Regions from separate parts of the Rhizobium sp. ZX09 genome, predicted to be linked through region 1. Evidence: riboswitches for the same ligand, from Rfam matches in the RefSeq annotation. Region 1 holds a riboswitch; each other region holds the start of a gene.

Region 1 (10,020 bases):
CCGCAGGGGACGGTGCAGGCGACCGTCACGGAAGGCCGGGAGTCCGGCAAGCTGGTCATCGAGGCGGAGGCTATCACCAAGGCTTACGGTGAGCGCATGATTGTTGCGCCGTTCTCATTGCGGGTGCATCGCGGCGATTGCATCGGTCTCGTCGGACCGAATGGCGCGGGCAAGACAACGTTGCTGAAGATGCTCACCGGCCAGCTTGAACCAGACAGCGGCTGGGTGAAGCTCGGCACCAATCTCGAGATCGCAACGCTTGACCAGAAGCGCGAGGAGCTCAATCCCAACGATACGCTCGCACATTATTTGACCGACGGCCGGGGCGACAATCTTCTGGTCAATGGCGAGGTGAAGCATGTCACGGGCTATATGAAGGACTTTCTGTTCCAGCCGGAACAGGCCCGCACACCCATCCGCAACCTTTCCGGCGGCGAGCGTGCAAGGCTCATTCTGGCGCGCATTCTCGCCCGGCCGACCAATCTTCTGATTCTCGACGAACCGACCAACGATCTTGATATCGAAACGCTGGATCTGTTGCAGGAGATCGTTGCCGGGTTTTCCGGCACGGTCATCCTTGTCAGCCACGACCGTGATTTTCTTGACCGTACGGTCACCTCCACCATCGCGCCTGCCAATCCCGATCAACCGGACGGACGCTGGATCGAATATGCCGGTGGCTATTCGGATATGATGGCGCAGCGCAAGGGAGCTGCGGAAGAGAAGCGAAAAGCTGAGAGACAGGAAAAGGCGAAAGCCGCACCTTCAGCCCCGTCTTCGCAGGAGGCGGGAAAGGCCAAGGCCAAGCTTTCGTTCAAGCAGAAATTCGCCCTCGAAAATCTACCCAAGGAGATGGAGAAGGCGCAGGAAGAGATTGCAAAACGCGAGCAGCGCATGGCCGACCCGGAACTCTTCGCCAAGGATCAGGCGGCCTTCAACAAGCTGGCGCAGGAAATGGAAAAGCTGCGCGAAAAGCTTGAGGCCATGGAAGAGGAGTGGCTGGAGCTGGAGATGCTGCGCGAGGAACTGGAAGGCTGAGCCGATCTTTCCGGCCACACCGCCATCCGCCTTTGACAGGACGGCGGAAATGCCGTTTGCTGTCCCGGTTCGGAGGAGTTCAACACCATGCGCATGATCTTCGTCAACCTGCCCGTCAAGAATATCGAGACATCGAGAGCCTTCTTCACGACACTGGGTTTCACCTTCAATCCGGAATATTCCGATGACCGCACGCTCTGCATGATTGTCGAGGAGAACATCTTCGTCATGCTGCTTCAGGAAGAGCGTTTTCGTGATTTCATCAACGGCGACATCGCCGACGCCAAGCGGAGTACCGAGGTACTGACCTGTCTTTCCGCCGGAAGCCGGGAGGAAATCGACCGTATGATCGAGGCCGCGCTCGCGTCAGGCGGCAGCCGCTGGAAACCCGTTCAGGATCACGGATTCATGTATGCAGGTAGTTTTCAGGATCCGGACGGCCACGTCTGGGAACTGGTGCACATGGCGGCGCAGGGTTGATGGCAGCCATCTTGCCAAGATGGGTCGGCGGGACTACACCATTATCTTGATCTAACGGGGTGTCTTTCGCGCTTGGGCGCAAAAGGCTGAGAGGCTTGCCAACCCGAAGAACCTGATCCGGTTCATACCGGCGGAGGGATTAGACGGCTTTCATGCAGGCGGCTATTTCCCTCCTCGTTTTGAGGAGATATTCGTGCGCCGTCGTATTTTTGTAAATTCCATCATCGCCGTTTCCATGCTTCTGCCCGGCCTCGCCGTTGCGCAGGAAAAACCGGAACTGACGGTCTATACCTATGAGAGCTTCGTTTCTGAATGGGGGCCCGGTCCCAAAATAAAGGAAGCTTTCGAGAAGGTGTGCGCTTGCACCGTCAATTTTGTCGGCGTGGCGGACGGCGTGGCGCTTCTCAACCGGCTGAAATTGGAAGGTGCGGGCTCCAAGGCGGATGTCGTCGTGGGACTTGATACAAATCTGGTCGCGGAGGCGAAACAGACCGGCCTTTTCGATGTCAGCGGCGTCGATGCATCAGCGGCCAAGGTACCCGGCGGCTATGAGGACGATGTGTTCGTTCCTTATGATTACGGCCATTTCGCTATCGTCTATGACACCCAGACGCTGAAAAGCCCACCAACGAGCCTCAAAGAACTCGTGGACGGCGACCCCGCCCAGAAGATAGCCATTCAGGACCCGCGCACCTCGACGCCGGGACTGGGGCTGCTTCTGTGGGTGAAATCGGTTTATGGCGACCAGGCGCCGGAAGCCTGGGCAAAGCTCAGGAAGCGGATCCTTACCGTTACGCCGGGCTGGTCGGAGTCCTACGGGCTCTTCACCAAGGGGGAGGTGCCGATGGTGCTGTCCTACACGACTTCGCCCGCCTATCATATGGTCGCCGAAAAGTCCGATCGTTATCAGGCCGCAGCTTTCTCCGAAGGACATTACATCCAGATCGAAGTTTCAGGCCTTCTCAAAAACGCGCCGCACAAGGATCTTGCAAAGCAGTTTCTCGCATTCACCCTCACCTCCGGTTTTCAGGATACCATTCCCGAAAACAACTGGATGATGCCGGTTGCGGCAACCTCCGCCCCCCTGCCGGAGGCCTTTTCCAGGCTCGTCGTGCCGCAGAAGACTTTCCTGATGCAGCCGGAAGAGGTCGTGAAAAACCGCAAGGCATGGATAGACGAATGGCTGACGGCCATGAGCATGAATTGAAGAAGAGGCGCGTCCACGCATGATGCTGCGTCGCGATTACCGGCGGTCAATCATTTTCGGGACGGCGGCTTTTGCCGCCGTTTTCCTGTTCATGGCGCTCGCCGTGTTTGCGCTTCTGTCCTTTGATGCGGGTGCATCCGCTTCCGGCATTTTGGACCCTTATACATTGCGTATTCTGCGCTTCACGGTTTATCAGGCGACGCTCTCCACCCTTCTTTCCATCATTCTTGGTCTTCCCGTGGCCTTGGCACTCTCCCGGCAGCGGGAGTTTCAGGGAAGGATCTGGATCATCCGGTTGATGGCAGTGCCGATGGGGCTGCCGGTTATCGTCGGCGCCTTCGGTATCATTACCATCTGGGGGAGGCAGGGTGTCTTAAATACGCTCCTTGTTTTCGCCGGCGCGGAAGAACCTTTCAGCATTTACGGTCTTTCCGGCATCCTCATTGCTCATGTGTTTTTCAATCTGCCGCTTTCCGTCCGGTTGTTGCTGGCCGGGCTGGAGCGTATTCCGGGCGAATATTGGCGCATGGCGGCGAGCCTCGGCATGGGGCCGATCTCGGTTTTCCGTTTTGTCGAATGGCCGGCCGTGTCCCGGCTTGTTCCGGGTATCGCCGGCCTCATCTTCATGCTTTGCGCCACCAGTTTCACGCTCGTGCTCCTTTTGGGCGGTGGGCCGGCGGCGACCACCCTGGAGGTCGCTATATACCAGGCGCTGCGGTTCGATTTCGATCCGCAGCGGGCGATCGCGCTCTCGGTTCTGCAGATCGTCCTCACCGCGGCCCTGCTCGGCCTTCTGGCCTGCCTGCCGTCGCCGGAAGCGGAAATCGCCTCACTTGGCCGGCCCGTGCGCCGTTTCGATGCGGGCCGGGCGGCGGCCCGCCTGTGGGACGGTCTAATCATCGTTTCCGCGGTGCTTTTGATCGGACTGCCGCTGGTCGCCATTGTGTTCTCGGGCGTCCAAGCAGACCTGCCGCGCCTCATCACAGCACCGGTCTTCCTGCGCGCGGCGGCGACAAGTCTTGGGATTGCCGCGTTCTCGGCAATTTTCGTGATCATCGTCAGCATGGCGATCATCCGCGCACGTCAGGCGGTCAGCGCGAAACGGCGGGCCGCGCGGCCTCTTCACCTCTTGTCCAGCGTTCTCGGCGCGGGATCGTCTCTGGTTCTGCTGGTTCCGCCCGTGGTGCTCGGAAGCGGATGGTTCCTTCTCTTGCGGCCTTTCGGTGACGTCGCTGTTTATGCCACGGTTCTCGTGGCGCTCATCAACATGCTGATGGCCCTGCCGCTTGCCATGCGGGTGCTGGAGCCGGCCGTCACCAGTCATTTTCTCCGCACCGGCCGACTTTCCGCCAGCCTCGGGCTTCAGGGTCTGCCGCGGCTGCGGTTCGCCGATCTGCCCGTCCTGTGGCGGCCGCTGGCCATGGCATTTTCCTTCGCGATGGCCCTGTCGCTTGGCGATCTCGGCGCGGTTGCCCTGTTCGGTTCAGAGAATTTTGTCACCTTGCCGTGGCTCGTCTATAGCAATATGGGCAGCTACCGGACCAACGATGCCGCCGGTTACGCCTTTCTTCTCGGTGTGGTCTGCCTGTTGCTTGCTGCAACCGGCATATCGCGACATTCACAACCGGAGCAGGCAAAAGCGGCAGAGGCGATGACATGAAGGGCGACGATTTCGCAGTGCAGCTTGACAGGGTCAGGCTGCGGCTTGGAACGCAGGATTTCGACCTCGACTGTGCGTTTCCGCAGGGGCAGGTCACCGCTGTCGTCGGTGCATCCGGTTCGGGAAAATCGACACTGCTTAACCTCGTTGCCGGTTTCGAGTTGCCGGATTCCGGCCGCGTGATGATCGGCGGACGGGACGTGACGACGCTCGACCCTTCCGAAAGGCCTGTCTCTTCGATCTTTCAGGACAATAATCTTTTTGCCCATCTCGACGTTTTTACCAATGTCGCGCTTGGTATAAGCCCCACGCTCAGATTACACGCGGAAGACCGGCAAAGGATAAATGTTGCGCTTGCGCGCGTTGGTCTTTCGGGTTTCGACAAGCGTTTGCCGGGCACGCTCTCCGGAGGAGAAAGGCAGAGGGCGGCGCTTGCGCGCGCATTGGTCAGGAAGAAGCCCGTCATGCTGCTCGATGAACCTTTCGCCGCACTTGATCCAGGGCTACGGGCGGGCATGAGTTCTCTGTTGCTTGACTTGCATCAAGAAACAAATAATGCGGTGATTATTGTGAGCCATCACCCGGAAGACATAAAAAGATTAGCGCGGCGGGTGGTTTTTCTTGATCGTGGCCGTGTCGTTTTTGCCGGAGCGACAGCGGATTTCTTTGCCACACAAAATGTGAAGGCCGTGGACAGTTTCCTGAACGGGTGACCGCCTTATTTTCGACGCGCGCCGCTGGCAATCGCTTTAGATGACTTCAATGGCGCTAATTTGCACTTGCCAGTTTCAAGTTGTTGCCCGAGAAAAGATGAGAATTATTGCGTTCTTCAGGAATATTCCGGATTTGATGGATCGATTTTACCGTCTCGGCATTCATCGCCCGTTGGGGCGAATCTGTTATTCTGGTCTGCAATTAACGGATGATCAGGAACGTTAAGGGGCAGGCATAGAGAATGAAAAATAGCATGACTGCACAGCGGAGGCTCTTCTCCGGTTCAGGCCTTCGCCGTTCCGGCCGGCTCGCTGCGGCGTGGTCCGCGCTGACCGCTTCTGCCGTGTTGCTGTCATCGTGCCAATCTCTTTTCAGCCCGGCCTACCAGTCCACATTGCGTCCCTCGGACAATCCGCAGACGGTGGAAGAGGTTCAGAAGAACGATCCGCGCGCGCAGATGGGCGCACGCGAACATCCACGCATCGTGGCAAGCTATGGCGGCGAATATCGTGATGCCAAGACGGAGCGGCTTGTCGCCCGGATTGCCGGAGCGCTGACGGCCGTCTCCGAAAATCCGCAGCAATCCTACCGCATCACCATTCTCAATTCGCCCGCCATCAACGCTTTCGCTTTGCCCGGCGGGTATCTTTACGTGACGCGCGGGCTTCTGGCGCTCGCCAATGACGCCTCGGAAGTGGCGGCCGTGCTGTCGCACGAAATGGGTCACGTCACCGCCAACCACGGGATCGAACGTCAGCGCCGCGAAGAAGCGGAAGTGATTGCGAGCCGCGTGGTTGCAGAGGTCCTGTCCAGCGATCTCGCCGGCAAGCAGGCGCTGGCCCGTGGCAAGCTGCGGCTTGCAGCTTTTTCGCGCCAGCAGGAGTTGCAGGCGGATGTGATCGGGGTACGCATGCTTGGCGAGGCGGGTTACGATCCTTACGCATCGCCGCGCTTTCTTGATTCCATGGCGGCCTATGCGCGGTTCTCTTCGGCCGATCCGGAAAACGACCAGAGCCTCGACTTCCTTTCGAGTCACCCCAATACACCACAGCGCATCGAGCTTGCGCGCCGGCATGCCCGTGCCTTCGGCCAGGAAGGCCAGGTCGGAGATCGTGGCCGAGACTGGTTTCTGGACGGTATAGACGGGCTGCTTTACGGCGATAGCCCGCAGGAAGGTTATGTCCGCGGCCAGACATTCCTGCATGGAACGCTCGGCATTCGTTTCGACGTGCCGGAAGGTTTCGTGATCGACAACAAGGTTGAGGCTGTGCTGGCGACAGGGCCGGGCGAGGTCGCAATCCGTTTCGACGGCGTCGCCGATCCGAAACAGACGAGTCTTGCCAATTACCTGACGAGCGGCTGGGTCGCCGGCCTGCTGCCTGAAACGGTAAAGGAAACGCAGATCAACGGACTGGAGGCCGCGACAGCCCGGGCAAGCGCGGATAAATGGGATTTCGACGTCACGGTCATCCGCGTCGGCCAGCAGATATTCCGGTTCCTGACCGCGGTGCCGAAGGGCAATACGCAACTCGATTCCATCGCCAATACCTTGCGCACCAGTTTCCGCAAGATGACGCCGCAGGAGATCGCCTCCCTGAAGCCGCTTAGAGTGCGGGTGGTGACGGTGAAGCCGGGTGAAACCGTGGCCACGATGGCGGCGCGGATGATGGGAACGGAGCGGAAGCTTGACATGTTCCGCATGATAAACGCGATGGGCGCCACGGCCACGATTCAGCCCGGGCAAAGGGTAAAGATCATCTCTGAATAAACAAAAACCCCGGATCACCCCGGGGTTTTATGTTCAGGCCTTCACCCGGCAATCACTGCCACTCACGAACGTCAACAAAATGACCCGCAATCGCCGCCGCCGCCGCCATGGCGGGGGAGACGAGGTGGGTGCGGCTCTTATAGCCTTGGCGGCCCTCGAAATTGCGGTTCGAGGTGGAGGCGCAGCGCTCGCCGGGCTTCAGGCGATCGTCGTTCATGGCGAGGCACATGGAACATCCGGGCTCGCGCCATTCGAAACCGGCGTCGAGGAAAATCCTGTCCAGTCCTTCCTTTTCCGCCTGTTCCTTCACAAGGCCGGATCCGGGCACGATCATGGCCGAAACGCTGGGAGCCACCTTGCGGCCATCGACGATCTTGGCCGCGGCGCGCAAATCCTCGATGCGGCCATTGGTGCAGGAGCCGATGAAGACGCGGTCAATGGCGATATCGGTAATGCGCGTGCCGGGCTTGAGGCCCATGTAGTCAAGCGCGCGCCACTTGGAGGCCCGCTTGTTTTCTTCCTCGATGTCGTCGGGATTGGGAACAATGCCTTGAACAGAGGTTACATCTTCCGGAGAAGAGCCCCAGGAGACGATAGGCGGAAGATTGGCCGCATCGAGGATGACGACCTTGTCGTAATGGGCGCCCTCGTCGGATTTCAGAGTCTTCCAGTAGGCGATCGCCTGTTCCAGCGTTTCGCCCTTCGGCGCACGCGGCTTGTCCTTGATGTATTCGAAGGTCGTTTCGTCAGGCGCAATCAGGCCGGCGCGGGCGCCGCCCTCGATGGTCATGTTGCAGACCGTCATGCGACCTTCCATGGAGAGCGAACGGATCGCCTCACCAGCAAATTCGATGACATGGCCGGTGCCGCCGGCGGTGCCGATCTCGCCGATAATGGCAAGGATGATGTCCTTGGCGGTAACGCCCTCGGGGATTTTGCCATCGACACGCACCAGCATGTTCTTGGCTTTCTTCTGGATCAGCGTCTGTGTGGCCAGAACATGCTCTACTTCGGAGGTGCCGATGCCATGCGCCAGTGCGCCGAATGCGCCGTGGGTGGAGGTGTGGCTGTCGCCGCAGACGATCGTCATACCCGGCAGGGTGAAACCCTGTTCGGGACCGACGATGTGAACGATGCCCTGGCGCTTGTCGCGTTCGGAATAATATTCAACGCCGAAGTCCCTGGCGTTCTGCGCCAGCGCTTCCACCTGAATGCGGCTTTCTTCGTTCTTGATGCCTTCCAGCCGGTCGGCGGTGGTCGGCACGTTATGATCGACCACAGCGAGCGTGCGGGCCGGCGAATGCACCGGACGGCCGGCGATGCGCAGACCTTCGAAGGCCTGCGGGCTCGTCACCTCATGAACGAGGTGACGGTCAATATAGAGAAGACAGGTTCCATCCGGGTCGCGATTGACGACGTGGTCGTCCCAGATCTTGTCATACAAAGTGCGGGGTGCGCTCATGGCTCTGTGCCTTGTCATGGAAAAGGATAATAGGGTTCAGTAAGGCGGTGGACAGCGGTGCTGTCAGGCGAGCCTAAGTCGGCTGGTGAGCGCCCCGGAAACGCGCGCAAAGAAGCGTGCCGGCAGACGCTTGTGGTCCTGCAGCACATACACATTCTGAGCGAGACATCCGAATTTAGATCCCATGGCAACTTTCATAGCAGATCGATGGTTTTACGGCAACATGAATGCGCAGGAGACAGGCTGAAGGACAGGATCGTGCCAACACTATGCACTGCATCACGGCGAGACGGCCTGCCCAGCAACGCTTTGCAGTTGTTATGATGCAACGCAACTTGCCTATTTTGCAGCGCACATATAGATGGGTTCCCTTATCATTTGCATTCGACGAGAAATCGAAGGGAGGAAAGCATATGGTATCCGAAAAGGCCCTTATCTCGAAGATCACCTGGCGGCTCATGCCGTTTCTTGGCCTTCTCTATCTCATCGCCTATATTGACCGACAGAATGTCAGCTATGCCAAGCTGCAGATGGTCGATGCGTTGAGCCTCAGCGAATACGCCTATGGTCTTGGCGCGTCGCTGTTCTTCATCGGCTACTTCATCTTCGAAGTGCCGAGCAACCTGTTCCTCAACCGCTTCGGCGCCAGCAAATGGTTTGCCCGCATTCTGGTTTCCTGGGGGGCCGTCACCATCGCGCTTGCCTATACGCAGAACGCCACGATGTTTTACATCCTGCGCTTCCTGCTCGGGCTTTGCGAGGCGGGCTTCTTCCCGGGTGTGCTGTTCCTGATGACGCTCTGGTTCCCGCGCGATTATCGCGGCCGCATGATCGGCCTGTTCATGATCTTCAGCGCGCTCGCCAATGCCATCGGCGCGCCGCTCGGCGGCATGTTGCTCGATCTAGACGGTTTCCTCGGTTATGCCGGGTGGGAATGGGTATTCCTTGCCACTGGTATTCCGGCTGTGATCGCTGGCATAGCCACCTTCTTCTATCTGGATGATACGCCCGAAAAGGCCAAGTTTCTGTCGCAGGACGAGAAGGACTGGCTGAAGAACCGGCTTGCCGAAGAGAACAAGGGCATGGAAGAGCATGCGGAAGATGGCTTCAAAGCCCTGATCAATCCGCGGGTTCTGTTCATGTCGCTCTGCTATGTTGGATTTCCGCTGGCCGCCTATGGTCTCAGCTACTGGCTTCCAACCATCGTGAAGAGCTTTGGCGTTTCCAACACCGCGAACGGTTTCATCAACATCATCCCCTGGGTGATCGTTGCCGTTGCCTTGTTCGTCGTGCCTCTGGCGGCCGATAAGGCAAAGAACAAGACGCCCTATATCGTTGGTCCTGCCTTTATCGGCGCGTTTTGCCTGCTGATGTCGGCATTGCTGAGCGACCCGGTGTTGCAGTTCGCTTTCCTCTGCATCGCCGCTGCAGGTATCTTTGCAGGCCAGCCGGTGTTCTGGAGCCTGCCCGGCCGCTTCCTCAAGGGAGCGGGCGCTGCTGCGGGTATCGCCGCCATCAATTCGGTCGGCAATCTCGGTGGCTTCGTGGCGCAAAACGTCGTGCCCTGGATCAAGGATCAGACCGGCAGCACCATTGCGCCGATGTTCTTCCTTGCCTTCTGCCTCGCGCTTGCCGGTGTGCTAGTCATCATCGCCACCCGCAAGATGGGCAATCAGGCTCAAACCGCCTGA
Region 2 (10,020 bases), on a different replicon from region 1:
CGCAGACTTTTCCGTCTGCGGCCTGGCGATAATCGCAGCCATTGCGGCAAGACCCGTCGTTCAGCCTGCTACGCAGAAATGACGCTGACCGTCATAATCCGTGTAGGTGCCGGTGCGGGAATTGAAGCTGCGGTAACGCTGCGAGCAATAATCGTACCAGGCGTTGGTCCACGGCTCGATGGTGCGATAGGTCTGGCGCTGACTATAGACGGGGCGGCTGTCGTAAACCGGCTGCGCGCGATAGACCGGCGCCGGGCGATAAACCGGCTGCGGTGCTGGCCGGTAGTAACGATAGTCCGGCTCTTCATAGACATAGCTCGGCTCATAGGCCTGATAACGGCGCGGTGCCGGATCGATATAGACCCGTTCCTCCTCCACCGGTGCCGGGCGGGAAAGGGCGGAACCAACGGCAACACCGGCGGCAAGGCCAAGCACACCTCCCAGAAGCGCCGCGTCGCGGCGGTCGTGGCGGTCCCAGTCGCCGGCGGATGCGCTGTTGAAGGGAGCGATGGTTGCGGCGGCGACGGCGATAGCCATAGCGGTTTTGGCTGCAAAGGACGACATGGTGTTTTTCCATCCAGGTGGCAGGGTGCTGCCAGTTGCAAATTCGATGGTTAAGGAAATACAGCCCGCCTGCTGAACGGTCGCTGAATGAATTGTGGCAGACCGGCTGTCGCCCACAATTCCCGTTTGCCTGCGTCCCACGCTTCGCGCTAAAACTCGGGAGCAAACAGGACGCGCCCATGAGCCTTGCCCACATAACCGTATCTCCCGATTCATCGCATGAGGATCGTGCCCAGGCCATTCGAGACACTTTGCGCGACGCCATTGTCGATCGCCGGCTGGCGCCGGGAACGAAATTGTCGGAATCGGAAGTGGGAACGTTGTTCGATGTCAGCCGCACGGTGGTGCGCGCGGCGCTGCAGATGCTTGCCTATGAGGGCCTCGTGAAGGCCGAGCGCAATCGGGGCGCTTTCGTTTCCAATCCGACGCCCGACGAGGCGCGGCAGGTATTTGCGTCCCGCCGGCTGATCGAGCCCGGCGTCGTTGACGCGGCAATCGAAAAAATCACGCCTGCGGCGGTAAAGAAGCTGCGGGAGCATCTGTTGGAGGAGAGCAGGCATCAGCAGGAACGCGGGCCGAGCGCACGGCGGGCGGAAATCAAGGCCTCGGGTGATTTTCACCTGATGCTGGCGTCAATTGCCGGCAATGCCATCCTGGAAAAATTCATGGATGAACTGGTTGCGCGCTCATCGCTGGTCATCGCGCTCTATGGGCGCTCCGGCGTATCGAGCTGCGGTCATAACGAACATGCCGATCTTCTGGATGCGCTGGAGGCGAAGGATGCGGCAAGGGCCCGGGCGCTGATGCTGCAACATCTTAATCATATTGAGGCCGATCTTGACCTTCGTACCAAGGAAGGTCTAGCCCTCAGGGACGCTCTGGCGCTTTAGGATATCGGTGTATCGGCCCTCACACGCCGTGCGAGGGCCATATCAGCGGAAACCGGAGCGTGCCGGTCATGCCGCGTAGCGGCTGATTGCCAGATCGTGGGTGTCGATCTCGGGCGTCGCACCGCTGATCATGTCCGCAAGGACGCGGGCGGAGCCACAGGACATGGTCCAGCCGAGCGTGCCGTGGCCGGTGTTGAGGTAAAGGTTGCTGTAGCGGGTAGCGCCGATGACAGGCGTACCATCCGGCGTCATCGGGCGCAGGCCACACCAGAATTTCGCCTGCGACTGATCGCCCGCGCCACCGAACAGGTCTTCCACCGAATGGGCGAGCGTTGCCTGCCGCGCTGCGGGCAAGTCCTTGCTGAAGCCGGCGATTTCCGCCATTCCGCCAGCACGGATGCGCGAACCGAGCCGGGTGATCGCGACCTTGAACGTTTCATCCATCACCGTGGAGACGGGTGCCCGTTCCTCTTTCACAATCGGCACCGTGATGGAGTAACCCTTGACCGGGTAGACCGGCAGGGTCAGACCGAGCTGACGAAGGAACTGCGGAGAGTAGCTGCCAAGCGCGGCGACAAAAATATCCGCTTCCACAAGCCCGCGGGTGGTCTCCACCGCCTTGACGCGTCCTGCCTCAACGATGGGGCGCATGATCCCCGTGTCGTACAGGAAGGTAACGCCCGCTTCTTCCGCCATGCGGGCAAGCTCGGTGGTGAACATGTAGCAGTCACCGGTCTCGTCGCCAGGCAGGCGCAGCCCGCCGACGATCTTTTCCTTCGATGGCGAGAGGCCGGGTTCCACGGCGGCGCAGCCGTCTCGGTCGAGAATTTCGAAAGGCACGCCGCCCGCCGTCAGCACGTCCACGTCCTTGCCAATGGCGTCAAACTGCTTTTGTGTGCGGAATACCTCCAGCGTGCCCTGCATGCGCTGGTCATACTGGATACCTGTCTCTTCCCGCAGTGCCATCAGGCAGTCGCGGCTATATTCCGCGACGCGCACCATGCGGCTCTTGTTGATGGCATAACGCGCCGAGGTGCAGTTCCGCAGCATCTGGCTCATCCAGCGCCAGGCCGCCGGATCGACCGTCGGGCGAATGATCAGCGGTGCATGTTTCATGAACAGCCATTTCATGGCCTTGACCGGAATGCCCGGCGCGGCCCAGGGCGAAGAATAGCCGGGGGAAACCTCACCCGCATTGGCAAAGCTGGTCTCGAGCGCTGCAGCCGGCTGCCGGTCGATCACCGTCACCTTGTGCCCGGCTTTGGCCAGATACCAGGCGGATGTCACGCCGACGACGCCGGCTCCGAGGATAGTGACGTTCATGATCGTCTCACTTGTGATTGACTGATGTTGAAGCAAAGACCGGGGTTTCGTCCGGCTGAATATACGTACGGCGATAACGACGGCCGAGGCCGGTCAGGATTTCGTAGGCGATCGTGCCCGCATCGTCCGCGATGTCTTCAAGCGTTTGCTCGGGGCCGATCATCTGCACGAAACTGCCTTGGGTCAATGTTCCCTCGGGCAGGGCGGATATGTCCAGAATGATGCTGTCCATCGAAACGCGCCCCGCAATCGGCAGGCGCACGCCATCATACCATGCCGCGCCGCGATTGCTGAGCGAGCGCGGCAGGCCGTCTGCATAACCGGCGGCGATGGTCGCCAGACGCGTGCAGCCGGACGCTTCGAAGGAACCGCCGTAACCAACCAGCGAACCGGCGGGAACGGTGCGGGTCTGGATCACGGCGAGATCGAGGCGAACGACCGGTTTCATCGGGTTCGGGCGGTCGGCAGAGGGTGCGCCGCCGTAAAGCGCGATGCCGGGGCGCAGCAGGTGGTTGTGGTACTCACGACCCAGAAAAATACCTCCGGAGTTGGAAAAACAGACCGGGACATCAGGAAACGCAATCGTGGCCTGCCGCATCGCCGACAGCTGTGCCGCATTGCATGCATGGCCCGGTTCGTCGGCGCAGGCGAGGTGGCTCATGACGAAGGCGATGTCGATACCATCGAGCAGTTGCGGCTGGGAAGTGAGGGTTTCCAGCTCTTTGGGGGAAAGGCCGAGGCGGCACATGCCGGTATCGATCTGTACGGCGGCTGCAAGTTTCCTGCCGAGCGTCTTGGCATGGGCCGCCCATTGGGCGATCTGCTCCAGCGAATTAAGAACCGGTGTGATCGCCATGGCGGCGCAGGAGGTCTCATTGCCGGGTTGAAGGCCGTTGAGGACGAAGATCCGCGCCTCGGCGGGGAGACGCAGCCGGAGCGCCAGCGCCTCGTCAATATGAGCGACGAAGAAATGGCGACACCCCGCATCGAACAGGGTTTGCGAGACCATATCCGCACCGAGGCCATATGCATCGGCCTTGACCACCGCCGCCGTCTGGGATGTGGGCGCCCTCGCCGCAAGTGCCAGATAATTCTCGCGCAATGCGCCGAGATCGATGGTCAGATGGCCGCTCGCACCACCGGCTGCCTGCTGGCGGCTGATCTGCATGTCCATGGTCGCTCACCCTCATTTTTATCTTATGAGAGTATTGCAACGATTATCGAATTTCTCGGCGATTATTCGAAGGAAATGCGATAGAATTGGCAACCGCGCAATTTTCTTTTGCTGATTGGAATTTTCTATGTCATCACTCGATGCGACCGACCGTCATATCATACGGCTGCTTCGGCTCAACGCCCGCATCAGCAACGCAAAGCTTGCTGCAGAGGTCGGGCTTTCGCCATCCGCGTGCTTGCGTCGCGTCGATATTCTCGAACGGGAAGGGATCATTCGTGGTTACACGGCGCTTACCAGCGGCCTCGCCGGCGGTGAGGTGATTTCGGTCATCGTGCAGATCACGCTCGACCGGCAGACGGAGGATTTTCTCAACCGTTTCGAAAATGCGGTGCGGCGATATCCGGAAATCCGCGAATGTTATCTCATGACCGGCGGTTCGGATTATTTCCTGCGTTGCGAGGCAGAAAGTGCGGGGGATTTCGAGCGCATCCACAAGGAGATACTCTCGAAGCTGCCGGGGGTCTCGCGTATTCATTCGAGTTTCGCGATCCGGAATGTGCTGGCGACGCCGAAGGCGAGGTAGTGTCGAGTGTGGGGCTTCACCCCCACCACCGATAAAAATGATGCACCGGCCCTCGCCCATGTCCAACGGCAAGCCCCCGGCCAGCATCGAGCGCCCCATTCAAATAATCCTTCGCCAGCTCCACTGCCTCCAGCAACTCGCTTCCCCTCGCAAGATGAGCCGTGATCGCCGCCGCCAGCGTGCAGCCGGTGCCGTGATCGTTCTTCGTCTCTACGCGTGCAGCGGAAAGCGCATGTATGGTGCCATCTGCAAACAGATAGTCCGTGCTGTCAGGCCCCTCACCATGACCGCCCTTGATGAGCACCGCTTTCGCGCCTGCTTTCAGGATCGCCTCGGCCTGATGATTGATGTCCGTTTCCGTCTCCGCTATCGGCGTGCCGGTTAAAAGCGCCGCTTCCGGCAGGTTCGGCGTAACGATGGTCGCGATTGGCAGAAGCTCGCGCCGCAATGTCTCGATGGCGTCTTCTTGCAGCAAACGGTCGCCTGACGTCGCTACCATGACTGGATCCAGCACCACGGGCTGCGATTGCCGCCGGAGCCGCTCCGCTATGGCTGCAATGGTTTCGATACGGGAAACCATGCCGATCTTCACCGCGTTGACGGTGAGATCGGAAAACACCGCATCCATCTGCGCGATGATGGTGGTCACCGAAATATCCTCGACCGCAGTTACGCCTCTGGTGTTCTGTGCGGTGATGGCGGTGATGACGCTGGCGCCATAGGCGCCGAGCGCGGAGAATGTCTTGAGGTCGGCCTGTATGCCCGCACCGCCGCCGCTGTCGGATCCGGCAATGGTCAACGCAATTGATGTCATGGCTGTCTCGCTTTCAGGGTGGCATCGATTGCGGAGCGGAACTCCTTGGTCGCGCCGGCAATATCCGCCGCGCGGAAGATGGCGGAAATCACCGCGACTCCATCCGCACCGGCGGCAATGACAGAGGGGACGCGGGAAAGATCGATGCCGGCGATGGCGCCCACCGGCATGTCCGGCCGCCATTCCCTCAGCAGGCCACGGAGTGTCGAAAATCCATCTATACCGACAGGCTTGTCCGGGTTGACCTTTGAAACCGTGTCGAACACACCGCCGATGCAGGCGTAATCGGCGGGCATGGAGGCTGCCCGTTCGGCGTCGGCGCGGTTCTTGACCGTGAGGCCGATGATCGCCTTTTCGCCAAGAATGCGCCGAGCGGTTCTGGCGTCCATATCGTCGGCGCCAAGATGCACTCCATCTGCGCCCGAGGCGAGCGCAACATCCACCCGGTCATTGATGACGAGCGGCACGCCGGTGCCGGCGATGGCCTCGTGGATGGCGCGGGCGTTTTCGATCATCTCCCGTGTCGAGCCGTGCTTGTCGCGATATTGCAGGATGGTCGCGCCATTAAGTGCAGCCGCCAGAGCAAGCTCAAAGAGAGGCGCGACATCGCCGAGGCTCGCATCCACAAGCGCGTTGAGGCGGTAATCAACCTTGTTCATTCTCGATCCTCGCATGATTGATGATATCCTCGCCGGTAATCGCCGAAAGCGCGTCCAGGAATGCCGGTTCGAACGTGCCGGGACCTCTGGCACAGGACGCGGCCAGTTCGGCGGAGACGCCGGTGACGGCAAGGGCGGACGCCGCTGCTGCCAAAGCATCCTGTTCCACCGCCATGAAAGCAGCGATGACGCCCCCCGAGAGGCAGCCCGTACCCGTTACCTTAGCCATCCAGGGATGGCCGTTTACGATCCTGACGCGTCGCGTCGCGTCGCTCAGGTGATCTACCGGCCCGGTCTCGATCCTGATTGCATCTGGCACCTCGCCGATCAGGCTCATTTCGGCACGGTTGCCACGCACGATCGCGGGAGAGAGAGTGATGAGCTCACGCGCGAAGGCCAGTCGGCATGGAGAATAGTCACAATGCACGGGGTCGACGATCCAGGGCTTGCCTGAGGCGTTGGCGATCTCCACTGCCAGCAGGATAACCTTGCGCCGTTCCGCATCCAGCGTGCCGAGATTGATGGTCAGCGCATCCGCCTTGGCAACGAAGCTTTCGATTTCCTCCAGCGACGTGGTCATGGAGGGAATGCCGCCGACAACGGTAATCCCGTCGGCGGTGAATTTTTGCACCACGGTATTCATAAGGCAATGTACGCGCGGACGCGCCTGTCTGACTTTTTCAAGGATTTCGGCGGCCTGCGTGGTCGTGGGGAAAGGGATGGTCATGGCTGCTGTAGCTCCACGGCGATTTCGTCCGCCGCCGGCGCCTGCTTTATGAGCTGCATTTCCTGCATGAAGGCGCCAAAACGCGCATAGCGGGCGCGGTCGAGTGCGGCAGGGCGCTTGGCAAAACGCGGCAATGTGTCGAAGAAAGCCTGCTTGTTCAGTGCGTCATCGAGATTGGGATAGGCCTTGATGAAGAGCTGCCAGGATTCCTGCGGGTGATTGGTGATAAAAATAGCGGCCTGTTCCACGGCGGAGAGGAAACGCGGCAGACGGCTGTCTGTTGCGAGATCGCGATGGGTGACGAAGATCAGCTCGTCATAGGCCGGAACACCATGTTCCTCCGGAAAGAAGGATCGGCCTTCGTGGCCCTCGAGCTTCATCTGCGTCAGTTCGAAATTGCGGAAGCCGCCGAGCGTGGCGTCCACCTTGCCGGCGATGAGCGATGGCGACAGGGAGAAATTGACGTTGATGAGTTCCACATCGTCTTTCGTCAGGCCGTCCTTTTCCAGCATGCGCTTCAGCATGGCATCCTCGAAGCCGGATACGGAAAAACCGACTTTCCTGCCCTTCAGGTCCTTCAGGCTTTTGATCGGTCCGTCAGCCAGCACGGTGACGGTGTTTAGCGGCGTTTCGACCAGGGTGCCGAAACGGACGAGCGGCAGGCCGGCATCGTGGTCCAGATAGAGGTTGGGCTGGTAGTGCACGCCGATATCGGCCTGTTTTGCCGAAACGAGGCGCGGAACGGCGGAAGGATCTGCCGGCGGAACAAGTTCAACTTCGAGCCCCACATCCGCAAAAAGGCCCCGCTCTTTCGCGATGACCATCGGCGCATGGTCGGGGTTCACGAACCATTCCAGCAATACCGTAAGCCTGTCGGCCGCCTGTGACTGAACGGGGGCAAATATGCTTGCCGCCGCGATGACGAAAGAAAGAAGAGTTCGCTTCATGATGCTGAAAGTCTCCGTAAATACCCGAAAGGAATGGTGTGTTCTGTTTCCCTGGCCCAGGGCGCCAGATGGGCGGTGGCGCGATCCACCGCCAGTCGCAGCAGCACCGCCATGATGGCGAGTATCGCCATGGCGGCGAACATCGTGTCGGTCTGCATGCGGGCGTTTGACTGGATCATCACGAATCCAAGCCCTGCCGATGCGCCGACCCATTCGCCAATGACAGCGCCCAGCGGTGCGAGGGGTGCGGCCACCCGCAGCCCGGAGATAAGCGAAGGCAGTGCCAGTGGCACGCGCAACCGGGTGAGAACCTGCCAGTGGCTTGCCTGAGTCAGCGAGGCGGCATCGAGAATGGCGCGATCCGTCCTGTTGAGGCCATCGGTGAAGGAGGAGGCGACGGGAAAGAAGATGATGATCGCCGTCATCACCGCTTTCGAGGCCATGCCGAAGCCGAACCAGAGGACGAGGATGGGCGCCAGCACGAAGACCGGAAAGGCCTGCAAAACCAGAACCATCGGCCAGACGAGGCGACCGAGACGGGGGATTGCCGCGATGGTGAAAGCCACGAGAATACCGACCAGGACGCCCGCGGTCAGTCCAACGGCCATTTCGAGAAATGTAACCATGGCCTGCCCCAACAGGAAACCGGGCTGGCGCAGGAAGGCCGCGGCGACATCGGCCGGCGCCGGCAGGATATAACGGGGTGGCGAGAACAGCCATGTGCCTGCCTGCCAGAGAACAAGCAGGAGACCGACACCGTTCAACGCATGGCCGGCACGCATGAGCCGAACCTCAGACGCAGACGCACCGGGTGCGACGGACAAAAACTTTCAGCATCATCATTCGGTCTCCACACGTGACAATCGCGGAGATCAGGACAAAGCGGAGAAGAGAAAGGGCAGCGCCTCAAAGGCGCAACAGTTTCCGTTCCTACGCCGGCATGATCCGGATCAGGTTCAAGGGTCCGGCTCAACGCCATCTCAGCACCGTCTGGTGCTCCCCTCGGAATGGGTCGGAAACTGTCGTTTTTTTAGCTGGCTGTCAACGGCTCAGATGGTGCGGAGCTGTTCAAACAGGGTGACGTTGGCACTATCGGCGCGGTAGAAAATCGCGGGCCGGCCGAGTGGTGCTTCCACGGTAACCTCGTTTCCACCGCGATGATGCACACCGCTCCACAGATGTACCCACTGGCCATCGCCCGGAAGATAGAGGGTGCGTTGCGTTTCTCCTGCTTTCCAGACAGGAGCCACCAGCATGTCGGGGCCATAGAGGTAGCTGTCCTGAATGGCGTAAGTCTGCCGGTCATTCTCGTAATGCAGGAAAAGCGGGCGTTGCACCGGAAGCCCCGTTCTGGCCGCTTCGGCGGAGAGCGATTTCAGATAGGGGGCAAGTGTGACATAGATCGACGTCATACGGGCGAAATGAGCAAGAACCCGTTCATCCTGATCGATCTGCAGATTGTCGCGCGGGCGATTGCCTTCATGGGTGCGCATCACAGGGGTAAACGCCGCCATTTCGGTCCAGCGCATGATGAGTTCCGCGGTGCGGACATTGCCGAACAGGCTGGTGTAACCACCGATATCGGAATGGTGATAGGCATTGCCCATGAGGCCGGATGAAAGCGCGCCGCAAATGACGGTGACAAGTCCATCATGACGGGAGAAGTCGACCGACTGGTCACCGCCCCAGATGAGGGGGCAATGGGCCTGCACTCCGGTGAAGCCTGCGCGCATGAAGAACAGCGTTTCTCCGGTCTTGTCGCGGCTTTCGACGGCTTTTGCATTGACCTCGGCCCACAGGGTGGGCCATGCATTGTGCATCAGCTTTGCGTCGACACCGTTGGAGAGCGTTATATCGATCGGCAGATATTCGCCGAAATCAGCCATCCACCCGGAAAGGCCGAAATCCAGCATGTTCTTGCCGATGATTTCTTCGGCAAACCAGTCGGCGGCAGCCGGATTGGTGAAATCGACGACGCCACAATCGAACTCGCCGAAATCCACCAGCGCCGTTTTCCCTTCTGCATCCGTTGCGAAATAACCGGCCTGTTCGGCCACCGGGAAAAGCGGGCCGTCAACGCAGAGATAGGGGTTCACGTAACCCAGGAAGCGTATGCCTTGATCGGCAAGCTCGGCGATCTTCTGGCGCAGATGCGGATAACGGGTTTCGTTCGCCTGCCAGTCCCAGAACAGGCGTGCGCCAAATGATGTCTGGCGAAGCCCCACCCAGTCCTCACACCACAGGCCCGACACGAGCGTTCCGGCTGCGCGGATTTTCTCCAGCCGCGCAAACGAATTGACGCCATCCTTTAATCCAATGATCGCGCCATTATAGAT
Region 3 (10,020 bases), 150 kb from region 1:
GCCGATCTCGCGCAGCCCGGCCTGAACGCCGCCTGCCGCATCAAGCCCAAAGGCCGAGCCGCCCGACAGCACGAAGGCATCCACGGTTTCAACCGTCATCGCCGGGTCGAGCAGGACCGTGTCACGCCCGCCAGGCGCACCGCCCAGAACAGAACCTGAGGCAATGGCGGGCTTTTCAAAAACAATCGCCGTAACACCGGAGCCAAGGGAAAGATCGGTAACACTGCCGACCGAAACGCCGTCTATGTCAGTCAGAAGATTGGTGAGTGCCGCCATGCCTTTTCCCTTTTCTCCCGGTATCCCGCCACCATCAGGCACTGTCAACGCAAAACGTGACACGCCTGAGGTCGGCGACGAGCCGCGATCAGGAAAAAACCGCAGTCCCGATCACGGGCGTCGAGGGAACGGCCATGTCCCGCGGCTCCAGCGGTCCGGAAATATATGCCTGATGGCCGGCTTCTATCGCCAGAGCAAAAGCTTCGGCCATGCCGGCCGGGTCCCGCGCCCCCGCCACCGCCGTGTTGAGCAGAACGGCATCGTATCCAAGCTCCATTACGGTGACTGCATGCGACGGGCGGCCGATACCGGCATCAACAATCAAAGGTATGTCGGGGAAACGCGCCCGCATGGATTTCAGCGCCACCAGATTGAGCGGTCCCATGGCGCTACCAATCGGTGCGCACCACGGCATCAAAACCTTGCAGCCCGCCTCCAGCAGCTTCTCGGCGACGACCAGATCGTCGGTCGTATAGGGAAAGACCTCAAAACCATCGTCGCAGAGGATTTTCGCGGCTTCCACAAGCGCAAAGACATCGGGCTGCAGCGTATCGTGATGGCCGATGACCTCCAGCTTGATCCAGTTGGTGCGAAACACCTCGCGCGCCATCTTTGCCGTCAGCACAGCTTCCTTGGCGGTGTGGCAGCCAGCCGTATTCGGCAGGACGTTTCGATCCAGTTCGCGGATCAGTTCGAAAAACTGCCCGCCTTTCCTGCCGCCCGCCATTTCCCGGCGCAGCGAAATCGTCAGAATATCCGTGTTGCTGGCCCGGACCGCATTCTCGAGCACGGCGGGGGATGGGTACCGCGCCGTACCAAGGAGAAGACGGGACGAGATTTCACGGCCATAAAGCATCAGCATGCCTCAGCCTCCCTGCATCGGTGAGAGAATTTCGACGCGGTCAAAATCCTTCAGTTGATAATCGGCGCGCTCTTCCGAATGCACCAGTTCGCCATTCACCGCCGTCGCCAGCCAATCGCCTTCGTATTCGAGGCTGGCAAGCAGGCCGGCCAGCGTCTCGGCGGCGAGATCAAGCTCGTCGCCATTGACAAGAAGTTTCATGATCCTGTTCCTTCTGAGAGAGTTTGGCGAATGATGTCAGCCGCGTGCCGCGCCATGGCCGGAGAAAGCAGAAAGCCGTGCCGGTGCGCGCCGTTGATGAAAATGGTCCGGCAGTCCTGCATGACCCTGGGGAGATTGTCGGGATAAGCAGGACGCACACCCGTGCCGGATTCGATGATCCGAGCTTCCGCAAAAGCCGGATGCACGGCATAGGCGGCATTCAGGAACTCCATCATCGAACGGACGGAAATGGCCCCGGCATCCTCCGTCTCGATCATCGTGGCGCCCACCATGAAGCGTCCAGACTCGCGCGGGACGATGTAAAGCGGAATGCGCGGATGCAACAGCCGGACGGGACGGGAGAGGGATAGCTCCGAGGTAGCGAGGTAGAGCATCTCTCCACGCACGCCGCGTAGGTTGGAAATTTCTCCCACTGCCGCAGCTCCGGTGCAGTCCACCACCCGGTCGAACAATCGTTCATCGACAGGGATGCCCATGTGGAACCGCACGCCCGTGTTAGAAAGCCGCTCATGCAGCGATTTCAGCGCGAGACGCGGATCGAGATGCCCCTCGCCCGGGAAATAGAGCCCGGAGCGGAAGCGACCCGCAAGATCGGGCTCCAGAGCGGCGATCTCGCCCTCATCCACCCAGCGATAACCGCTGGTTCGCGATGCGAAACGCGTAAGCTCTGACCTGTCGCGTGCTGGCGCGACGACCAGCGTGCCATTGCGAACCACAAGGCCGGGAGTTGCCTCGTCCCACCAGTCAAGCGCCACCTTGCCAAGCGTCAGGACCGCTTCCTCCGCATTTTCGCGCTCGCACCAGGGCGCTAGCATGCCGCCGGCATAAAACGACGCTCCACGAGAAGGCTCGCCACTGCGCTCCGACACCTCGACAACAACGCCCCTCCGCGCCAGTTCGAAGGCCGCCGTCAAACCGGCGACCCCCGTTCCCTTGACAAGGACATGCATTTTATTCGGCATTCGCAGGCGTCGGAAGCGGCATGTAAAGCTCACCGCCTTCCTTGAAGCGCGCGGCCATGGCCTCAAGCCCCTCCTTCTGCGCCTCGGCGCGGATATCGTGGGAAATCCGCATCGAGCAGAATTTCGGTCCGCACATGGAGCAGAAATGCGCAACCTTGTGCGCCTCCTTCGGCAGCGTCTCGTCATGGAAGGACCGAGCCGTATCGGGATCGAGCGACAGGTTAAACTGATCCTCCCAGCGGAACTCGAACCTTGCACGCGACAGCGCATCGTCCCGCACCTGCGCGGCCGGATGACCCTTGGCAAGATCGGCGGCGTGAGCGGCGATCTTGTAGGTAATGACACCCACCTTCACGTCATTACGATCCGGCAGACCGAGGTGTTCCTTCGGCGTAACATAGCAGAGCATTGCGGTCCCGAACCAGCCGATCATTGCAGCACCAATGCCGGAGGTGATGTGGTCGTAACCGGGCGCGATATCGGTGGTCAGCGGCCCAAGCGTATAGAAGGGCGCTTCGCCGCAGGTCTTCAACTGCTTGTCCATATTCTCCTTGATCTTGTGCATCGGCACATGACCGGGGCCTTCGATCATCACCTGGCAATCCTTCGCCCAGGCGATCTGCGTCAGCTCACCCAGCGTTTCCAGCTCCGCAAACTGCGCCGCATCATTGGCGTCAGCGATCGAGCCGGGGCGCAGGCCATCGCCCAGCGAGAAGGAGACGTCGTAAGCGCGGCAGATGTCGCAAATCTCATCGAAATGCTCATAGAGGAAACTTTCCTTGTGGTGATGCAGACACCACTTGGCCATGATCGAGCCGCCGCGTGAGACGATGCCGGTGACGCGGTTGACGGTGAGCGGGATGTAGTGCAGCCGCACGCCGGCATGGATGGTGAAGTAATCCACGCCCTGCTCCGCCTGCTCGATCAGCGTATCGCGGAACACTTCCCAATTGAGGTCTTCAGCAATGCCGTTCACCTTCTCCAGCGCCTGATAAAGCGGCACGGTACCGATCGGCACCGGCGAGTTACGGATGATCCATTCGCGGATATTGTGGATGTTGCGGCCGGTCGAAAGGTCCATGACCGTATCCGCACCCCAGCGGATGGCCCAGACCATCTTCTCAACCTCTTCCGCCATGGAGGAGGTGACGGCGGAATTGCCGATATTGGCGTTGATCTTGACGAGGAAATTGCGGCCGATGATCATCGGCTCAAGTTCAGGGTGGTTGATATTGGCTGGAATAATGGCGCGGCCCGACGCCACTTCCTGACGCACAAATTCCGCCGTGACATAATCAGGAATATGCGCGCCGAAACTCTCACCGTCACGCGCGAGCTTCTCCTTCGCTGCCTCGCGCCCGAGATTTTCGCGAATGGCGATGAATTCCATTTCCGGGGTGATGATACCTGCTCGCGCATAGGCAAGTTGCGTCACCGCCTTGCCCGCCGTCGCTTTCAGAGGCTGATGACGCACGCCAAATTCGGGCGTCAGGCGCTCACCGGTGGCGAAACCATTATCTTCCGGTTTGACGTGCCGTCCCTCGTAAGCCTCGACATCGCCGCGCGCGACGATCCAGTCATGACGCAGACGCGGCAGACCCTTTTCGATCAGGACCGGATGGTTGGGGTCGGTATAGGGACCTGAGGAATCATAAACCGTGACCGGCGGTTCGCCCGCCGTCGGGTGCACTGCGATCTCGCGCATCGGTACGCGGATATGCGGATGCAAAACGCCCGGCTTATGGATTTTCGTGGAGGCGGCATGCGGGCCGGTTGTAACGACAAGCGGTATAGTCTTGGCAGCGATATTCATCTTGAGGCTCCAAAGTTTAACAGTGGAGACCCAGTTCGAGCCGGAATGATGGAAAATACCTGTGTGCCGAAACGCGGCGCCATGCGCCCGCCCGACATCGGGTCTTTGCACCGTCCCTACGCCAGTATGAACTGGATCAGGTTCAACGGGTCACTGCGCATGAAAGCAGAATCTCAGCCCCTTGACGGGACACCCCTGGTGAATGGCCCCAGCAAAAAACACCCTCAGGCTTTTGTCAAGACCGGCGATCCATGCTTGGCAAAGGTGCGGGAATGGCGCATGCTGCCGTTAGTTGTAATTAACCTAACGGTTTAGGCGAATATTATCGTTTGCAACGTAACCATAAGCACAAACCATCCTGATGTGAAATTCATGGGAGATACGTCGGAATGAATGCGACTATACGTGAAATACTGGCAAAATTCGGCCAGCTTCCAACCCCCGTCGATACGATTGCAGATGAAGCCGATCTTTACGCGGCGGGCCTTTCTTCCTTTGCATCGGTGCAATTGATGCTCGGCATCGAAGAAGCATTCGATATCGAATTCCCGGACAATCTGCTGAACCGCAAGTCTTTCGCCAGCATCAAGGCCATTGAAGACACTGTTAAACTCATTCTCGATGGTAAAGAGGCAGCCTGATGAACGTCACCGTCGCGCCGCAGGATGAAACGCTGTCCGCGCGCGCGGGCCGTGTCGCGGCAATTGCCGCCAAATATGCGGACGAGGTGGATGTCACCGGCCGCTTTCCGCAGGAAGCCGTTGATGCATTGAGGCAGGAACGTCTGCTCGGCATACAGGTCCCCTCACTGCTGGGCGGCGAAGGTGCCTCCCTTCAGGAAATCGCCGATATCTGCGCCCGGCTTGGGCAGGCCTGTTCGGCAACGGCGATGATTTTCGCCATGCACCACATCAAACTGTCGAGCCTTGTGGAACATGGAGAGGCGAGCGCATGGCACGCGGACTTCATGCGCCGCGTCGCCGGCGAACAGCTTCTGCTCGGTTCCGCCACCACCGAAGGCGGCATCGGCGGCAATCTGCGTAACTCCATCTGCGCAATCGAAGTCGAAGGTGATAGCTGCCGGCTGGAGAAGGACGCCACGGTCATTTCTTATGGCAGCAACGCCGATGCGATCCTGATTACGTCGCGCGCCCACAAGGATGCCGCGCCCGCCGATCAGGTGATGACCGTCTTCCTGAAAAACCAGTATACGCTTGAGAAGACCCATGTCTGGGATACGCTCGGCATGCGTGGCACCTGTTCGGACGGCTTCCTGTTCCGCGGCGAAGCGCCGGCGGCGCAGATTTTCCCAAAGCCTTTCGCAGAAATCGCTGCACAATCCATGCTTGCAAGCTCGCATCTGCTGTGGAGCGCCGTCTGGTATGGTATCGCGTCGGATGCGGTGCTGCGCGCCCAATCTTTTGTCAGAGCTGCGGCCCGCAAGTCGCCCGGAACGGCTCCTCCCGGCGCGATCCGCCTTGCCGAGGTTTCCACCAAGCTGCAGGTGGTGAAATCCAACATCATAGCCGGTATCAAGGCCTACGAGGACACCAAGAGCGATCCGGAAAAATTGATGTCGATGGCCTTTGCGGTTGCCATGAACAATGTGAAAATCTGCTCTTCGGAAACCATTCTCGAGATCATCGACCACGCCATGCTGGTCTGCGGCATCATGGGCTACAAGAATGGCACGCCCTACAGCCTCGGCCGACACCTGCGCGACGCGCATTCCGCCCGCCTGATGATTTCCAACGACCGTATTCTCGGCAATTCCGCCAATCTCCTGCTGGTTCACAGGCAGGACACCAGCCTCTTGGGATAAGACCATGGACATGCAAACATCGTTCCTCGATCGACTGTTCGAAGAAGGCCTGCTGATTGAAACGGGTGTGGACGGTCTTTATGGACGCAGCGGCCAGTTCGAGGACGTGATTGCCGCCTTCGAGCGGCTGATCGACCGCACCGGTGGCGCCGATGGCGCTGAAGCGATCCGTTTCCCGCCCGGCATCAACCGCGCCTATTTCGAAAAAAGCGGTTACATGAAGAGCTTCCCGCAGCTCGCCGGCACGGTCCATTCCTTTTGCGGCTGCGAACTGGACCATGTCAGCCTGCTGAAGACCATGGATGAGGGCGGCGACTGGACCAAGGATCAGAAAGCAACCGATATCGTACTGACGCCAGCGGCCTGCTACCCGCTTTATCCAACGATCGCCAAGCGTGGCGCGCTGCCTGCCGGCGGCGGTCTCTATGACATCCAATCCTATTGCTTCCGCCACGAGCCCTCCAAGGATCCGGCCCGCCAGCAGCTTTTCCGCATGCGCGAATATGTCTGCATGGGCACCGAGGCCAACGTCACCGAATTCCGCCAGACCTGGATGGATCGCGGCGTTGAGATGATGAAAGCGGTCGGGCTCGATGTCACCATCGATATCGCCAACGATCCTTTCTTCGGCCGCGCGGGCAAGATGCTCGCCAACAACCAGCGCGACCAGAACCTGAAATTCGAACTGTTGATCCCGGTCACGTCAACGACCAGCCCGACAGCCTGCATGAGCTTTAACTACCATCAGGACGCCTTCGGCCAGAAATGGGGTCTGAACCTCGATAATGGCGATGTCGCCCACACCGCCTGCGTCGGTTTCGGCCTTGAACGCATCGCGCTGGCGCTGTTTTCGCATCATGGTCTCGATGTGAAGAAATGGCCTGCGAAAGTCGTGGAAACACTCTGGGGCTGATTATCCATGCAGCAGATTTTTCCCGGTCTCGATCCCAAAAACTATGTGCAGCATCCGCTTCATTCTTCCGAAAGAATGTGGCCGGAAACCAATTGCTATATTGATTTATGGATCGAGGTGCTGGCTTCGAAAGGCTTATCCCCGGAAGCCATGTTCGGTTTCACCCTGACGCAGGACTTCGAAGGCGACCAATTCACCTTCTTCAAGGTGCCGCTGGAAGACCTCGAAGCCCTTTATGGCGTTCGCGCCACCGAGCTTGCGATCTTCGATAAGGTGGAAAACCACATCGAGGCGCAGCTGGAACGCGGCCGCATCTGTCTGATCGAGATGGACAGTTTCTATATGCCCGATACCCATGGGGTGGGCTACCGCAAGGAACACGGCAAGACCACGATCGCCATCAACCGGCTCGATCTCGAAAAGCGGGAACTCGACTATTTCCACAATGCCGGCTTCTTCCATCTCTCCGGCGAGGACTTTGACGGGCTTTTCCAGCATCATCTGGCTGAAACCGACCCGCCTTTCCTGCCCTATACGGAATTTGCGAAATTCGCGGACGGCAATCCTTCGTCGGCGCATGTTCGCAAGACCGCCGAACGGCTCCTGAAGTTTCATTTTTCCCGGCGGCCATCCTCCAACCCGGTCCGGGCCTTTGCCAAGGTGTTTCCGGCACAGGTGGAAAAGGTCGCAGACCGGCCCTTCGGGTTTTTCCACAAATACGCGTTCAATACGCTACGCCAGCTCGGTGCCAATTTCGAACTGGCGGCAAGCCACTTCGAATGGTTGGACGCGGATAGTTTTTCTGGGGCAAAGAACCACGCGCTAAAAATCTCCGAGGTTGCCAAGACCGTGCAGTTCCAGCTTGCGCGCGCCGTCACCCGCCGCAAATTCGATGCGCTGGCCACCGTTCTCGATCCGGCCGCGGATGCATGGGATGGTCTGATGCAAAGCCTTGGCAAAAAACTATCTGATGCCAGCGAGGCCGCGTGAGGACCTATCTTCCGGGTGAAAGCGAGGAATTGCTGAGCGAAGGCTGGACGCTGGCGCTGACGCCCGCCGATGCCTATGAAACGCCCTCCGATATTCCCGCCTCGCTCGAAAGCCCCCATGTCTCCGTTCCCGGAACCGTGGCGCAGGCTTTGGAAGCCGCTGAAAAGTTCGACCGCCTCGCTCCGACGCCCCTCAATGACAGGGACGCCTGGTACAGGCTGACGATGATTTCCGATGTCCGGGAGCGTGCCACCCTGCGCTTCGACGGTCTTTCCACCATCGCGGAGATCTTCTTCAACGGTGAGCTGATCGCGGCAAGCCAAAGCATGTTTGAAAGACTGGAAGTGCCTGTGGAACTGACGGGTGCGGATGAACTCGCGATCTGCTTCAGAGCGCTGGCACCCCGACTTGAAAAAACCGGTCCCCGCGCTCGCTGGCGGCCGCAAATGATGAATACGCAGGGGCTGCGGCTGATCCGCACCACTGCACTGGGTTATATGCCTGGATGGTGCCCGGAAATACACGCCGCCGGCCCATGGCGACCCATCAGCCTGATACGGCAGAACGGAATTCTCTGCACGCTGCAATCTTCGCTGGACGGGGCCGGAACGGGAAGGGTCAGCATCGCGCTGCAAGGCAACCGCCCGATAAAGTCGGCAAAGCTTGGCTGCGCCGGTCACAGCGCCGATCTTTCTCTAGACGAAGGCGGCACACTTTCCGGCGAACTGCGCATAACTGATGTGGAACAATGGTGGCCACACACGCATGGCAGGCCAACTCTGCATGACGTTGTTCTTGAGCTGGACGGCACGCAACATCGCCTTGCACGCACGGGCTTCCGACAGGTCGAGATCGATCACGGCGACGACGGTAAAGGTTTCGGCCTTAGGGTGAACGGTCAACCGGTGTTCTGCCGTGGCGCGGTCTGGACGACGGCCGACATCGTGCGCCTGCCGGGAACGAGGCCGGACTACGAGCCGTGGCTTCGAAAAGCAGCGGAAGCAGGCATGAACATGATCCGCATCGGCGGCACCATGACCTATGAAACCCCGGAATTCTTCGCACTTTGCGACGAACTCGGCATCATGGTCTGGCAGGACGCCATGCTCGCCAATTTCGATTATCCGGCAAGGGACGAGAGTCTGCGCCAGCACATCGTCACGGAAATCTCGCAGTTCCTTGAAGCCACCGCGCTTTCTCCATCGCTCGCCATTTTTTGCGGTGGCAGTGAAATGTACCAGCAGGGCGCGATGCTCGGCCTTCCGGAACAGATATGGAAGGGAACGCTGACCGAAGAGGTTCTGCCGGAACTTCTTGCCGACAAGCGGCCTGACGCGGCCTATGTCGCCAATTCCCCCTCCGGCGGCGCATTGCCCTTTTTTCCGAACACCGGGGTCGGCCATTATTACGGCGTCGGCGCCTATTGCCGTCCGCTGGAAGATGCGCGTCGCGCCGGTCTGCGCTTTGCCGCCGAGTGCCTGGCCTTCGCCAATGTTCCCGAACAGGAAACGCTGGACAGGTATCTACCCGGCGTGGCCGTGCACGATCCACGGTGGAAAGCGCATGCACCGCGCGATCGCGGCGCCTCCTGGGATTTCGAGGATGTTCGCGATCACTATCTGAAGCTGCTTTACGATGTCGAACCGGACGTTCTGCGGCGAGAAGACGGCGGTCTTTATCTCGACATGTCCCGGGCCGCGACGGCCGAAGTCATGGAGGCGACTTTCGCCGAATGGCGGCGCAGCGGTTCATCCTGCCAGGGCGCTCTTGTCTGGACCCTGCAGGACCTCCTTCCCGGTGCAGGCTGGGGTATCATCGATGCCACCGGCAGGCCGAAATCCGTCTGGCATGCGCTGAAAAGGGCGTTTCGCCCCGTCCAGGTCAATCTGCTCGACGAGGGCACGAACGGATTGGACATTCAGCTGATCAACGAGACCGGCGACACCTTCGAGGGTATGCTCGAACTCACCTGCCTGCGCGACGGCGCCCAGCCCGTCGTTCATGCCAAGCGGTCGATCACGCTGTCATCGCGACAGAGCCAGACGATTGCCGCGACTGATCTGTTCGGGGCGTTTTTCGATACGACCTACACTTACCGTTTCGGCCCGCCGTCCCATGATGTCACGGTGGCCCGGCTTCGCGACGTTGCGACCGGACAAG

The links. Region 1 has a riboswitch for thiamine pyrophosphate ahead of thiB (thiamine ABC transporter substrate binding subunit). Riboswitches for the same ligand answer to the same signal wherever they lie in the genome.
Region 2: another riboswitch for thiamine pyrophosphate. It lies ahead of BTN45_RS22385 (ABC transporter permease); the one in region 1 lies ahead of thiB (thiamine ABC transporter substrate binding subunit).
Region 3: another riboswitch for thiamine pyrophosphate. It lies ahead of thiC (phosphomethylpyrimidine synthase ThiC); the one in region 1 lies ahead of thiB (thiamine ABC transporter substrate binding subunit).

What each region holds. Positions count from the first base shown of each region.
Region 1 covers NZ_CP031363.1:2,531,321-2,541,340, reverse strand. Annotated here, with positions in the region: gene BTN45_RS12520 (ABC-F family ATP-binding cassette domain-containing protein) at 1-1,038, shown strand, start outside; gene BTN45_RS12515 (VOC family protein) at 1,126-1,518, shown strand; TPP riboswitch at 1,564-1,674, shown strand; gene thiB (thiamine ABC transporter substrate binding subunit) at 1,712-2,725, shown strand; gene thiP (thiamine/thiamine pyrophosphate ABC transporter permease ThiP) at 2,745-4,385, shown strand; gene BTN45_RS12500 (ATP-binding cassette domain-containing protein) at 4,382-5,098, shown strand; gene BTN45_RS12495 (M48 family metalloprotease) at 5,353-6,867, shown strand; gene leuC (3-isopropylmalate dehydratase large subunit) at 6,920-8,329, opposite strand; gene BTN45_RS12485 (MFS transporter) at 8,743-10,020, shown strand.
Region 2 covers NZ_CP031364.1:1,668,853-1,678,872, forward strand. Annotated here, with positions in the region: gene BTN45_RS22340 (BA14K family protein) at 61-564, opposite strand; gene BTN45_RS22345 (GntR family transcriptional regulator) at 744-1,454, shown strand; gene BTN45_RS22350 (D-amino acid dehydrogenase) at 1,521-2,813, opposite strand; gene alr (alanine racemase) at 2,785-3,951, opposite strand; gene BTN45_RS22360 (Lrp/AsnC family transcriptional regulator) at 4,079-4,537, shown strand; gene thiD (bifunctional hydroxymethylpyrimidine kinase/phosphomethylpyrimidine kinase) at 4,554-5,351, opposite strand; gene thiE (thiamine phosphate synthase) at 5,348-6,010, opposite strand; gene BTN45_RS22375 (hydroxyethylthiazole kinase) at 5,997-6,737, opposite strand; gene BTN45_RS22380 (ABC transporter substrate-binding protein) at 6,734-7,684, opposite strand; gene BTN45_RS22385 (ABC transporter permease) at 7,681-8,466, opposite strand; TPP riboswitch at 8,595-8,697, opposite strand; gene BTN45_RS22390 (alpha-glucosidase) at 8,734-10,020, opposite strand, start outside.
Region 3 covers NZ_CP031363.1:2,379,393-2,389,412, forward strand. Annotated here, with positions in the region: gene BTN45_RS11785 (P1 family peptidase) at 1-276, opposite strand, end outside; gene BTN45_RS11790 (thiazole synthase) at 365-1,138, opposite strand; gene thiS (sulfur carrier protein ThiS) at 1,142-1,339, opposite strand; partial or broken gene thiO (glycine oxidase ThiO) at 1,308-2,310, opposite strand; gene thiC (phosphomethylpyrimidine synthase ThiC) at 2,312-4,135, opposite strand; TPP riboswitch at 4,231-4,342, opposite strand; gene BTN45_RS11810 (acyl carrier protein) at 4,525-4,776, shown strand; gene BTN45_RS11815 (acyl-CoA dehydrogenase family protein) at 4,776-5,957, shown strand; gene BTN45_RS11820 (amino acid--[acyl-carrier-protein] ligase) at 5,962-6,870, shown strand; gene BTN45_RS11825 (DUF1839 family protein) at 6,877-7,860, shown strand; gene BTN45_RS11830 (glycoside hydrolase family 2 protein) at 7,857-10,020, shown strand, end outside.